3 regions of the Sporolactobacillus terrae genome follow, and region 3 is predicted to be linked to each of the others. Evidence: riboswitches for the same ligand, from Rfam matches in the RefSeq annotation. Region 3 holds a riboswitch; each other region holds the start of a gene.
The links. Region 3 has a riboswitch for S-adenosylmethionine ahead of K7399_RS02400 (vitamin B12 independent methionine synthase). Riboswitches for the same ligand answer to the same signal wherever they lie in the genome.
Positions count from the first base shown of each region.

Region 1: it holds a riboswitch for S-adenosylmethionine, as region 3 does, so the genes downstream of both, K7399_RS12655 (O-acetylhomoserine aminocarboxypropyltransferase/cysteine synthase family protein) here and K7399_RS02400 (vitamin B12 independent methionine synthase) in region 3, are expected to answer to the same signal.
Region 2: it holds a riboswitch for S-adenosylmethionine, as region 3 does, so the genes downstream of both, K7399_RS11390 (PLP-dependent transferase) here and K7399_RS02400 (vitamin B12 independent methionine synthase) in region 3, are expected to answer to the same signal.

Region 1 covers NZ_CP082837.1:2,653,449-2,657,967, forward strand. The annotation lists gene K7399_RS12645 (Gfo/Idh/MocA family protein) at 1-165, shown strand, start outside; gene K7399_RS12650 (aldehyde dehydrogenase family protein) at 293-1,789, shown strand; SAM riboswitch class I at 2,007-2,108, shown strand; gene K7399_RS12655 (O-acetylhomoserine aminocarboxypropyltransferase/cysteine synthase family protein) at 2,233-3,537, shown strand; gene K7399_RS12660 (NAD(P)/FAD-dependent oxidoreductase) at 3,618-4,519, opposite strand, start outside.
Region 2 covers NZ_CP082837.1:2,369,945-2,374,463, forward strand. The annotation lists gene K7399_RS11380 (bifunctional homocysteine S-methyltransferase/methylenetetrahydrofolate reductase) at 1-51, opposite strand, end outside; gene metC (cystathionine beta-lyase) at 51-1,238, opposite strand; gene K7399_RS11390 (PLP-dependent transferase) at 1,231-2,352, opposite strand; SAM riboswitch class I at 2,455-2,565, opposite strand; gene K7399_RS11395 (helix-turn-helix transcriptional regulator) at 2,626-2,814, opposite strand; gene msrA (peptide-methionine (S)-S-oxide reductase MsrA) at 3,005-3,538, opposite strand; gene K7399_RS11405 (sensor histidine kinase) at 3,522-4,519, opposite strand, start outside.
Region 3 covers NZ_CP082837.1:528,595-533,113, reverse strand. The annotation lists gene K7399_RS02410 (N-acetylmuramoyl-L-alanine amidase) at 1-149, opposite strand, end outside; gene K7399_RS02405 (aldo/keto reductase) at 421-1,374, opposite strand; SAM riboswitch class I at 1,548-1,655, shown strand; gene K7399_RS02400 (vitamin B12 independent methionine synthase) at 1,788-2,915, shown strand; gene K7399_RS02395 (L-lactate permease) at 3,031-4,519, opposite strand, start outside.

The sequences.
Region 1 (4,519 bases), 1.2 Mb from region 3:
ATCAAAGCCGGCAGTACTGCAAAAGCAATGGTTTATGAATATGATCACATGAATGCTGCGGTCAGCGGAGCGATCACGGAACAGACTGCGCGTCTGACAAACGATGTCATGCAGATGATGACCAACATCCGTGATCAATGGGGAATCCGTTATCCATTTGAATGAGGCAGATTCGCTCAAATCATAGTTTTTAAAATAAGAGAGCGTTTTCTTTTTAATTTTTATATGTCTGTATTACAATATACCTGTGATATTAATTACACTAAATTCTGACTTGAAGGGAAGATGTGCAATGAGCATTCAAGACACAGTCCTGGAACACGCAGTAGATTCAGAATACAAATTATATATTGGAGGAAAATGGGTCACAGGCACGGAAGGCAAAAAGATCGCAAGCTATAACCCAAGCAACGGCGAAAAGCTGACTGAATTCGTTGACGCTAGCCATGCCGATGTAGACGCTGCAGTTGAAGCAGCGACAAAGGCTTTTGAAACATGGAAAGACACCAGCGTTCAGGAAAAAAGCGCCATCCTGCTGAAAATTGCCGATCTGATCGACGAAAATACCGAACATCTTGCACTTGTTGAAACGTTGGATAACGGCAAACCGCTCCGGGAAACAACAAACATTGATGTTCCGGCTAGTGCAGATCACTTCCGCTATTTCGCAGGCGTCATCCGCTCTGAAGAAGGCACAGCAAACGCTCTGGATGAAAATACATTAACAATTAACTTAAAAGAATCATTAGGGGTTGTCGGCCAAGTCATCCCTTGGAATTTCCCATTGCTGATGGCAGCTTGGAAGATTGCCCCGGCGATTGCTGCGGGGAATACGGTTGTAATCCATCCATCGTCCTCAACATCGCTCAGTTTGCTTGAACTCGCGAAGCTCCTTGATCAAGCGCTTCCTGCTGGTGTTGTGAACGTCATCACCGGACGCGGATCGGATTCAGGCGACTACATGCTGCACCACGAAGGATTTGCTAAACTTGCGTTTACCGGGTCGACCCAGATTGGTTATGAGGTTGCCGAAGCAGCCGCAAAACGGCTCATTCCGGCAACACTCGAACTCGGCGGCAAATCGGCAAACATCTTCTTCGATGATGCCCCTTGGGAACGTGCCATTGAAGGCGCACAACTCGGTATTCTATTCAACCAAGGTCAAGTATGCTGCGCCGGTTCTCGAATCTTCATTCAGGAAGGGATTTATGATAAATTTGTAGCCGCTTTGAAAGAAGCATTCGAAAAAGTAAAAGTCGGTCTCCCTTGGGAAGATGGCGTACAAATGGGCGCTCAAGTCAACAAACATCAATTGAGTCAAATTCTTGATTACGTAAAAATCGGTCAGGACGAAGGCGCAAAACTTGTTACCGGCGGCTGCCAGCTGACAGACAACAACCTAGATAAAGGGGTATTCATGGCGCCAACCTTGCTTGCAGATGCAAAGAACACCATGCGTATTGCCCAGGAAGAAATCTTTGGACCGGTTGCAACTGTCATTAAATTTAAAGATGCCGATGAAGTAATTAAACTGGCGAACGAATCGGATTACGGGCTCGGCGGCGCGGTTTGGACAAAGGATATTAACAAAGCATTGCGTGTCGCTCGCGGCGTACGCACCGGACGCATGTGGGTCAACACCTACAACCAGCTCCCTGCCGGCGCTCCGTTTGGCGGCTATAAGAAATCCGGAATCGGACGCGAAACATACAAGAGCATTCTCGATGCATACACGCAAACCAAGAATATTTATATCAGCACCAAGGAAGACGTCGACGGTCTTTATTAATTTTGAGCATTACAGTGCATTTTAAAAAGAGGGTCTCATCCTGTCTTTGGACACTGAGACCCTCTTTTTTGCCATTCAGAACCGATAGGCCGCGTGGTCACGCAATTGAACAGTGCATCGGCAACTGAGTTTTCTTAAATATAATTATTCCGATCTTTTTACTTATTTTATCTTGACAAACCCCTTGGGCGAAGCTAAACTTAACTCAATTAAATGAATCTTATCAAGAGCGGCGGAGGGACTGGCCCTGAGAAGCCCGACAACCAGCACATCGGTGTATGGTGTTAATTCCAGCAGATTAATTTCTGGCAGATAAGACTAGCATCGGCGATATAAGCCGCTTCTCAATAGTCTGCGAGAAGCGGCTTTTTCATCATCTGCTCACGCACCTTCTTCTAAGATTTTATTTAATGTACTCGAAATGAACAAAGGGAGCGATTCACATGGCAGAAGAACACAAGTACGGATTTGAAACGCTGCAGGTCCACGCAGGACAGGTGCCTGATCCTGCAACAGGCGCACGTGCAGTGCCGATTTATCAAACAACATCGTTTGTTTTTAAAGATGCGGATGAAGCAGCCGATTTTTTCCAACTGAAACGACCGGGTAACGTGTATGCACGAATTATGAATCCTACCGAGGATGTCTTTGAACAGCGTGTCGCTCAGCTTGAAGGCGGATCTGCCGCACTAGCAACCGCTTCAGGACTCGCAGCAATCACCTATTCGATCTTAAATGTTGCAAACAGCGGCGATCACATTGTTGCAGCGTCGACATTGTACGGCGGAACCTACGAATTGTTTAACGTGACCTTGAAAAAGCTCGGCATCGATGTTACCTTCGTTGATCCGGATGATCCGGAAAACTTCCGCAATGCGATTCAGGATAATACCAAAGCGCTTTACGGTGAAACAATCGGAAATCCGAAAATCAACATCCTTGATATTGAAGCCGTTGCGAACATTGCTCATGAATACAATATTCCACTGATCGTCGATAACACATTCGGTACACCTTACCTTGTTCGTCCGATTGAATTTGGCGCCGATGTTGTTGTACATTCCGCTACAAAATTCATTGGCGGTCATGGCACTGCGATTGGCGGCATCATCGTAGACGGCGGAAAATTCGACTGGCGTGCAAGCGGCAAGTTCCCGGACTTTACGACACCGGACAAAAGCTACGGCGGTTTAGTTTACGCAGACCTCGCTCCGGCTTCCTTTGCCGCAAAAGCGCGTGTTCAGCTGTTGCGCAACACCGGTGCAACCATCAGCCCGCAAAATGCTTTCTTATTCCTGCAAGGCCTTGAATCGCTCTCGCTTCGGGTAGAACGCCATGTTCAGAATGCCCGCAAGGTCGCCGAATACTTGAATAACCATCCGAAAATCACATGGGTTAATTATCCTGACTTAGAAGATAACCCGTACCACGACCTTGCGAAAAAATACTTCCCAAAAGGCGCCGGCTCGATCTTTACATTCGGCGTTAAAGGAGGCCGTGAAGCCGGCAAAGCACTGATTAATAACGTGAATCTCTTCTCCTTGCTGGCAAATGTCGCCGACGCGAAGTCGCTGATCATTCATCCGGCAAGCACCACACATGCAGAACTGACACCGGAGGAACAGGCGGTTACCGGTGTAACACCTGAACTGATTCGTGTATCTATCGGCGTTGAAACCGTAGACGATATTATCTACGATCTGGATCAAGCACTTGCAAAAATTCCAGATACAGTAGAAGCAAAATAAAAAAAGAGATGTGTTACATTACAGGGGTTATTGCATAAGGGAGTCTGCATACGCAGGCTCCCTTATATTATGACTGCAGCCTAACTGAATCTGCCCTTCTTCAGCATGGTTTCAACACCGCCGATCTTTACCAGTGAACGGTTTTCAATCACCTTTTTCATCACGGATGCCGGACGACCTTTTAACCCTTTACCCATGACTTCCCCAACCGCATCATCGCGTCCAAGTGAACAAACCGTCCCTTTAAACTTGAAAACAAACGGCTTTGTCGGTCTATCATCCAGCATTGCTTTAACATTGTAGGCAGCACAATCTGCCTGTTGCAGTGCGATTTGAGCAGTCGTCGGATAAGGTTGCCCGCTGCCTGGATCAATCACTGCGGAACAATCACCGATAATCAGTATCTCCGGATGATCCGGAACCGACAGGTCATCCATGACACGCACGCGACCGCGCCGCTCTTCAAAACCTGAATCACGGACAACCGCACTCCCACTGACGCCGCCTGTCCAAACAAAGGTCCCTGCCTTTAACGATCGAACATGTTCCTCCGTGCGATAATAAATCTTCGCTCCATCAAATCCGCACACACGCCCAATTAAAAAGTCAACACCGCGATCGCGAAGCTTGCGCGATCCGTATGCAGCAAGCCGTCGATTGAACATCGGCAATGCCTTTGGCGTCGGCTCAATACAAACAATGCGCACCTGTTTGGCATCTACTTGATAACGCGTGATTAATTCCGGAATACGATGTGTCAATTCACCGAGAAATTCAAAACTGGTAAATCCAGCTCCCCCGACCGCAACCACCAATCGATCCGAGCGCTGATCTTCAGTCCACGCTTTAAATTGTTCCTCGATATGGTTGCGGATTCTGATCACGGAGGGAATGTCAGAAATAGCAAGTCCAAAACGGTCCATCCCTTCAATCCCATAATACTCAGGCACAAATCCGAGTCCAATGACCAGATAGTCATAAC
Region 2 (4,519 bases), 1.5 Mb from region 3:
ATCACCAATTAAAATTCTTTCCTTTAATACATCAAGTATAGAATGCCCCATTACCGTTCACTCCTCACCGTCACCTGTTCATGATCCTGAACATCAGCGAATGCCTCGCTGAAATCGCCGATCAAGTCCTCCGCGTCTTCAAGTCCTACCGACAGGCGCAGCAATCCGCTGCCAATGCCTGCTTTCTCACGTTCTTCTTCATTTAACTCCGCGTGCGACATTTTCGGTGGATAGGACAAAATAGACTCCACGGCACCGAGACTGACCGCGAATACGGGCAGTTTCACGTGATTGACAAACGCCCGGGCACTTGCTTCATTCTTGAGTTCAAAGGAAAGCACCGCGCCGCCGGAAGAGGCCTGCCGAGCATGCAGTGCTGCCCCTGGATGATCGGCGAGTCCCGGATAAAAAACGCGCTTCACCTCAGGCCGTACTTCAAAAAATTCGGCAATGCGCTGCGCCGACTCCGCCGATTTACGAATGCGGACATCAAGCGTCTTCAGTCCGCGGAGCAGCAGCCATGAATCCTGAACACCGAGCACCGCGCCAAGCGCGTTTTGAAGGAAGTAAATCTTGTCGGCAATTTCCTTAGAAGCGGCAACAGCAAGCCCAGCAACCACATCGCTATGTCCGGAAATAAATTTCGTCGCACTGTGCAGTACCAGATCAGCACCCAGATCGAGCGGGCGCTGGAACACCGGCGTCATAAATGTATTATCGACAAAAGTCAAACATCGATGTGCTTTCGCAAGTTGAGCAATTGCGCGGATATCGGTCACGCGCAAAGTGGGATTCGATGGCGTCTCCACATAGATTACCTTCGTATTCGGACGGATCGCCTGCTCGACCTCTTCAAGGTCTGTCGTGTCGACAAACGTATGAGCGATACCAAATCGGCCAAGCACCTGAGTCAAGATGCGAAACGTTCCGCCATAAACATTTTTCGGAACAACGACATGATCGCCTGCAGACAGAAGTAAAAATGCAGTTGAAATTGCTGCCATACCTGAGGCAAAAGCAAAGCCGCGTTCGCCGCCTTCAAGCGCTGCTATTGCATCTTCAAGCGCTTCGCGGGTTGGGTTTCCAGAGCGGGTATAATCGTATTTTCCAAAATGATCAAAATCCTTTTGATGGAAGGTTGACGAGAGATACACCGGTACATTCGCCGCACCGGTTTGCGGATCAACCGCAACGGTCTCTTTAATCAATTTCGTTGAAAACTGTACCGACTCACTCATGTTCAACCACTCCTACTTTCAAAGATTCAAAGGCTTGATCAAGATCGGCAATCAAGTCGTCCGAATGTTCAATACCAGTTGATAGACGCAGCAGCGAATTGGACAAACCGTATTTCAAGCGCAGTGCTTCAGGAATATCCGCATGGGTTTGCGTTGCCGGATAAGTAATCAAGCTTTCGACTCCGCCGAGACTTTCCGCGAAGGTAATCAGATTTAGCGCAGTCAGGAACGGTTCAATCTGCTTCGGTGAGGTTAATTCAAAGCTGACCATGCCGCCTTTTCCCGGGTAGAGCACCTTCGTCACAAACGGCTGTTCTTCAAGATAAGTGACAATTCTACGCGCATTGTCTTGGTGCTGGCGTATCCGCAAAGCAAGGGTCTTCAATCCACGAATCACCAACCAAGAAGAAAATGGATCAAGGACGGCGCCGCAGCCGTTATGGTAGAGACGCAGTTTCTCAGTCACCTTCGTGACGTTCGAGACAACAAGACCGGCCAGCACATCATTGTGTCCGGCTAAATACTTGGTCGCGCTGTGTACAACAAGATCGGCACCTTGTTCAATCGGTCGCTGCAGGATTGGCGTATAAAACGTATTGTCCACGATCAACAGCAAATCGTTTTGCTTTGTGATTTTGGCAATCGCCGACAAATCAACCTCGTGCATCAGCGGATTGGTTGGCGTCTCGATAAAGATCGCTTTCGTCTCCGGACAGACAAGATCAGTCAATTCATCAAGGTTTTCGCCGTCCCAGTAGGAAAATGAAAGATGATACTGCTCCTTGAGAATGTCAAAGAGACGAAAAGTGCCGCCGTACAAGTCTCGTGACGCAATAATATGATCACCACTGCTGAATAACTGGAACACCAGTTGGATGGCACTCATTCCCGAGCTGCAGGCAAAACCTTCTTGACCGCCTTCAACATCGGCAATCGCTTTTTCGAGAATTGAACGTGTCGGATTGCCGGTCCGCGTGTAGTCGAAGCCTTTTGAAATTCCGATTCCTTCATGCTTGTAGGCAGTCGATAAATAGATTGGTGTATTCACCGCCCCAAGTTCATCAAAGCCATTGCCAATTTGTGCGAGCTTTGTTTCTGTTTGATATGACGCCATGCTACATGCCTCCCAAAAAATATCAAGTTCCAACTCATGTGCCAAAAAAGCGTATTAAAAAAGCCTTCTTCGATAAGAAGAAGGCTTTATCCGCCATGTATCTTCTTATCCCTCAGACTGCGTTGCCGTCTGCTGGAATTAGCACCTTGTCGCACATACGCGACGGTTGCTGAAGCTTCATCGGGCCAGTCCCTCGGCTTCTCTTGATAAGAATCAAAACATCTTGTTTAGTTGTTAAATAGTTTACATGACTGTCGCGATTTTTTCAAGACTTTATTCATGATCAAATAAATGATCCACCGAGGTTCCTAATACATCTGCCAGCTTAAACGCTAGTTTTAATGTCGGATCATACTTATTATTTTCAATGGCATTAATTGTTTGCCGTGACACTTGGCATTTCTTCCCTAGCTCATCCTGTGACAAGCGTAAAGCGTTTCGTTTGCACTTAAGAAGGGACAAATTCTTGAGCTTTTGAATTGGTCTAAGGAAAGCACGGATTTAACGCTTTCCTTAACGCTGCAGCACGATTGATTAATTTGCACGTGATTTGGGTCTTAAAAAGAAAACAAAAAGTAATCCATCCGCTTCCTCCCTGCGTGATGGACGACTTTTTGTGGTTTTCCGCAACGTCATGAATAAGCCACTCTGATTACTCATTCCCCCACGTTTTCTTAATAAACGCATCGCGTCCGGACTCCTCACGTTCAGCTTTATAGCGGTCCGGGTGTTTCCTGTAAAATTTCTGATGTTCTTCCTCGGCCGGATAAAACGGCGCTTCCGGAAGAATCCGCGTCACAATCGGCTTGTGGAAGCGTCCACTTGCTGCCAGGACTGCTTTCGATTGCTCCGCCAGCCCCTTTTGCTCCGCATTATGATAAAAAATCGCGGTTCGGTAATTAGAGCCGCGATCAAAGAATTGTCCCTCATCATCGGTTGGATCAACCTGTGTCCAGTAAAGCTCAAGCAGTTTTTCATAAGGAAACAGCGTTGGATCAAAGATGACCTGAATGGCTTCCATATGGCCGGTTGTCCCTGTTTTCACTTGTTCATAGGTCGGATTCTCAACGGTTCCGCCTGTATAACCGGAAACCACCGATTCGATGCCCGGCAATGTATCAAAAGGCTTGACCATGCACCAGAAACAGCCTCCGGCGAACGTGGCCTTCTCAAGCTTTTTCGTCATGTTCCGCATCCTCTCCTTGCGCGTTGCGCTCAATCTCCGGCTCGTTTTTCATTAATGGCAGCCGTACCGTAAAGGTTGTCCCTTTGCCCAGCTCGCTTTCTACTTCGATTTTGCCACGATGTTTGCTGACGATCCAATCGGCGATCGACAGCCCGAGACCGGTCCCTTTTCGTTCCGTTCGCGATTGATCGACCTGATAGAACCGATCGAAAATATGCGGGAGTTCTTTCTCAGAAAGTCCGCAGCCGCTATCCGATATGGTCAGCTTGGCAAATTTGTTTTCACGCGAGCAAGCCACTTGAATCGCTCCATTTTTCGATGTGAATTTCATCGCATTATCGAGTAGAATAACGAGCAGCTGATGCGCACGCTGTTCATCCCCATTAATATAAATGGGATCTTCCGATACTTCAAGTGAAAATGCTTTCTCTTCAAATTCAGCCATCTCCGAGAATGGCTCTGTTACCTTTTTAATCATTGCCTTTAGGTCAAACGGCGCGAGTGTGACTTCAAGACGGTTGGCATCACTACGGGCAAGGGTCAGTAAATTGCCGACAAGCTTGGAGAGGCGGCGTGTCTCATCAAGCATCACTGCAATGTCCTCGCCGGATTCCTGCACTTTTTGCCGCGGTTGCCGCAACAGTCCTTCGATTTTCAATTGAATGATTGAAAGCGGCGTACGCAACTCATGAGACGCATCGGCGACAAACCGATTTTGTCGATTCCACGCCTTTTCAATCGGCTGAAGCGCACGCCACGCCAGAAAGTAGCCGGCAATGATCGACACAAAAGCGCCAATGGCAAGCCCTAACAAAATAATCATCTGAAGGGTGTTTAAGAGATTCTTTTCCGCAGTCACATCGTTAATAAAAATAACTTTAAAGGCTTGTCCATCGATATCTGCTTTTCTGACGAGTAAATGGTAATAATTGTCATCCACTCGCTGTTCAACACTATTTTCTGATGTTGCGGTTAAAAAAG
Region 3 (4,519 bases):
TCCGTATCATCGTAGACCGTATGACCTGCTGCTCGAAGATCGTTGATAACCGCGTTCTTGATTTGCCGATTAACGACTTCTTCCTTGATAAACCCCTGAGCACCAGGAACAAAGGAATTATGTCCGGCATGAATACTGTATTTAGCCATTATTAAACAACCTCCTTCTCTTATGTGTATGCACATCCTAGGGATGCCGAAAGTTAGAACACCTATTATGTAGAAAAAGACACACATGCCTGGTGAAGCGCACAAAGAAAAAGCAGCCGCTTCAGCGAGGAAACCCCTCGAAAACGGCTGCTCCATTCTTTATTTAACCTTTTGCGGTTCTTCATACATTCAGATAATAAAATTGCGCGATCAAGCGTCCCCTGTACTGCACTTCTCATCATACTCCATTAGCATGAGACTGCTCAACTGATTACAAATTCGATGAGGCAAAGACATGATCGATCGTTTGGTAATCCTCATCCCGAAGCGCTGTAGAAACACTTGCCACATTCGCCAGCAGTTGTTCCGGTGTACGCGCCCCGGGAATCACGGGTCCGATCAGCGGATTCTTCATGTACCAAGCAAGAACAAGTTGTGCCGTTGTGACACCATAGTGCGAAGCGATCGGTTTCAGCTTTTCAACTTTTTCAACATTTCGCTTCAATTGATCCGGTTGATACAAATCAATCGTCAGACGGTGATCGCCTGCTTCAAAATGCGGCAAGTTATCCGGGTTGTAGCGTCCGGTCAAAAGTGCGGCAGCAAACGGTTCATAAGGCACAAAGGTAATCCCACGCTCCTTCAGATAAGGGACGACTTCACGCATCGCATCCTGCTGCAGCAAATTGTATTGATTTTCGACTAAATCAACATAACCGTCTGCATCAGCTTCTTTAATTTGTTCCAAGCTAAAATTCGAAATGCCGATTGCCCGAATCTTGCCCGCTTCTCTCAAACGCTGAAGCGCTCCGACCGCTTCTGCCTTCGGCGTGTCCTGATCTGGAAAATGGATATAAAAGATATCCAAATAATCGGTCTGCAGTCGTTTCAGACTTTCATCAACTGCTTGCGTCAGAAATTCAGGATTATTACTCAACGTGACAGCGCCATCCGCAGCAATTTGCTGCGCGCCTTTCGTTGCCAAAATTACTTTTTCACGATCATTGTTCTTCAGCACGTCACCGATCAGTTCTTCAGAATGACCGAGCCCGTACATAAATGCGGTATCAATCATTTCAACCTCGTGGTCAATGGCCGTTTGAACCACCTGCTTTCCCGTCTCATCATCAAGATTGGGAAACAAGTTATACCCACCAATTTTATTTGTTCCAAGCCCAAGTGGATTTACAGTTAGTTCCGTTCGACCGATTTTCACCTTTTCCATTAAATCACCAGCTTCATACGAGAATAACTTTAGCGTAAAAAAGGATGGCACTGCTTGTCAAAAATTATGCCTGCTTTGAACAGACGATCGTTTTTTGCAAATTGGCTAAAAAAGCTTGAAAAGCCAACCGATTTAGCGTAGACTTCAAGACAATCAAATCAATGAATCAATCATTCTTATCTAGAGAAGCCGAGGGACTGGCCTGATGACGCTTCAGCAACCGTCGTTTTGCGACAAGGTGCTAATCCCAGCCGGCATTTAAAACGCCGGAGGGATAAGAAGAGACCCGAACGCACAGTCTTCTTATTCCCAAATAAAGAAGACTTTTTTATTTGCTCTAAAGCACCCGGTTGATCACTTAGGTCTCCTGCATGATGAATGATTGTGCCATAAAAATTGAGGAGGATAAAGAAATGACCGTAAGCACAGCAAAAAAAGCGCCATTCCGTTTCGACCAAGTAGGAAGTCTCTTGCGTCCACAAGCATTGAAAGAAGCACGAGAAGCCTTTCATGAAGGAAAAATTGACCAAGCTGCACTGACCAAAGTCGAAGATGAGGAGATCAAGAAAATCGTCGATAAGCAAATTGCATTAGGACTAAAAGCCGTAACCGACGGTGAATTTCGTCGCAGCTGGTGGCATTTGGATTTTCTCGCCAATCTCAACGGCGTTGAGACCTATTCACAACATGAAAGCTATAAATTTAAAGGTGCAAAAACGCGTGACACCAACGTCCGCTTCGTCGACAAAGTTGCCTACAATCCGAACCATCCATTCTACGAGGCATTTACATACTTGCAGCGTATCGTACCTGAAGGCGTGCTGGCAAAACAAACGATCCCAAGTCCTACACTCTACTTCCGTGACCACCGAGATGATCAAGCGGTTAACTTCTATGAAACACGTGCCGACTTCTTAGCAGATCTCGCAACCGCCTATCGGCAAACGATCCTGCATTTCTACGAACTTGGCTGCCGCTATCTTCAACTCGATGACACGACTTGGGCCTTCCTGATCGACCGAATCAGCAATGCAAAAAGCAATGAAGAAAAAGCAAGCGCTGAACAAATCGCACAAGATGGTGTCACGGTGATCAACGCTGCAGTCAAAGATCTTCCTGAAGATTTAACGGTCACCATGCACATTTGTCGCGGCAACTTCCGCTCCACCTTCCTGTTCTCCGGTGGCTACGGACCGGTTGCTTCCTATCTCGCACAGCTTAACATCGACGGCTATTTTCTCGAATATGATAATGAACGCGCCGGCGACTTTGCGCCGCTTGGAGAAATTTTCCAAAATGGTGCTGACAAAAAGGTTGTTCTAGGTCTGATAACGTCCAAGTTTCCTGAACTGGAATCTGAAGAAAAGCTGCAAAAACGGATTGAAGAAGCAGCCACTTTTGTTCCATTAAAAAATCTATGTTTGTCCACACAATGTGGTTTCGCATCCACTGAAGAAGGCAACAAGTTAACTGAAGCTCAGCAATGGGCGAAATTAAAACGTGTTGTCACAACTGCAAAAAAAGTATGGACTGATCAATAAAAATTAACCGCACTGAATAACGAAAAATGAGCCTCTGAAATCAAATCCTTGGGATATGATTTTAGGGGCTCTTTCTATAGATTGAAGATTCTTTTTCCACTATTTCTGGTTCAGTTCAGAAAAATAAAGTGATCAGATAAGCGGCTAACCCTGCCAGAACGCTATAGAGGATGGCAGGAGCAACGGTCTTACGAATAATCTCGCCTTCTTTGCCGGCAAGTCCGACAACGGCACTTGCAGCAACGACGTTATGAATACACATCATGCTGCCCGCTGAACCGCCGATCACTTGCAAGGCCAGTACAAGCCGCGGATCAAGGCCCGCATCCATCGCAACATCAAATTGAATTGGGGAGAATGTTAGATTGGATACCGTTCCGCTTCCGGTAATAAACGAACCCAGTTCCCCAAGAAAGGGAGCAGCGGCCAGCCAAATCCCGCCAAGACTTCCCGAAAAAGCTTGGGCAATATACTCCGGCATGCTGACGAGATCCTTTGTTGTCAGTCCGGAATTACTGAATACTTGAACCATAATTAAGGTTGCAACCAAGGCAATTGCCGTTGTTTTCATCGAGCGAAGCGAAATTTTAGCACCCCATATGAACGCTTCGGCCGGTGTCCGTTGAAAAATGAGTGCCAGAAGTGCCGAAACCGTTAAGATCGTTCCTGGTGAGTACAACAGCTTCCATTCAGAATGAACTTCTTTAATCCCAAGGATGTTATTCCATGACAGGTCGAACGCAGTCGTCGCAACATGATGGATCGGCGGCACAATACGTGTAAGCAGCAGTAGAATAACTACCGCAATATAAGGTGCCCAAGCAGCAAGCAGGCTCATGGTCTGCGGTTCGGTATCTTCTTTAAAATCACTGCGAAGCGCGCCCTTCCATTCTTTTTTCGGAAGCAGCCAACCGCGCGCGGCCGTAATTGAAGCTACGGCCAGTGCTGTAATGGAAGCCAAAATCGAAACAAATTCATAGCCAAAGAAAAATGCATACGCGAGCGCAGACCATGTATATGAAAAGCCGACAACCAGCGCCCATGGGAGCATCGAACGCAACACACCTTTTTCCTTCTCCTGTGCATTGGTGAAAAAACGCGTCAGTACATAGATTAATAAAACAGGTAGAAACGAACCGGCAAAAAGATCAAGAATCGTAATGGTTTGTCCAATTTCACGGAAAAAGTCGGGGTTACTCGTAACAATGTTGCTTAAACCAACCGAAATCGGCGTACCCACCGCGCCAAAAGATACCGCTGTGCTGTCCGAGATCAGTGCGAGCGTCACTGCAGCCGCCGGCGGAAAGCCAATCGCAATCATTAGCGGAGCCGTAACCATTGCCGGCGTTCCAAAGCCCGCCGCTCCCTCGATCAACGACCCAAATAGATAGGCAATGATCACCGTCTGAACACGCATATCACCGGAAATATAGGTGAAGCCGCGATTGATCCGTTTAATGGCACCGGTACGCTGAAGCGTGTTTAGCAAAACTAAAGCGCCGAATAGAATCCATAAGATCGTCAGCGTCTTATGCGCGCCTTGTAACACTGAAGAAAACAAGGCTTGCGGACTCATGCCCCAGATAAAATAGGCAGCGAGCCCT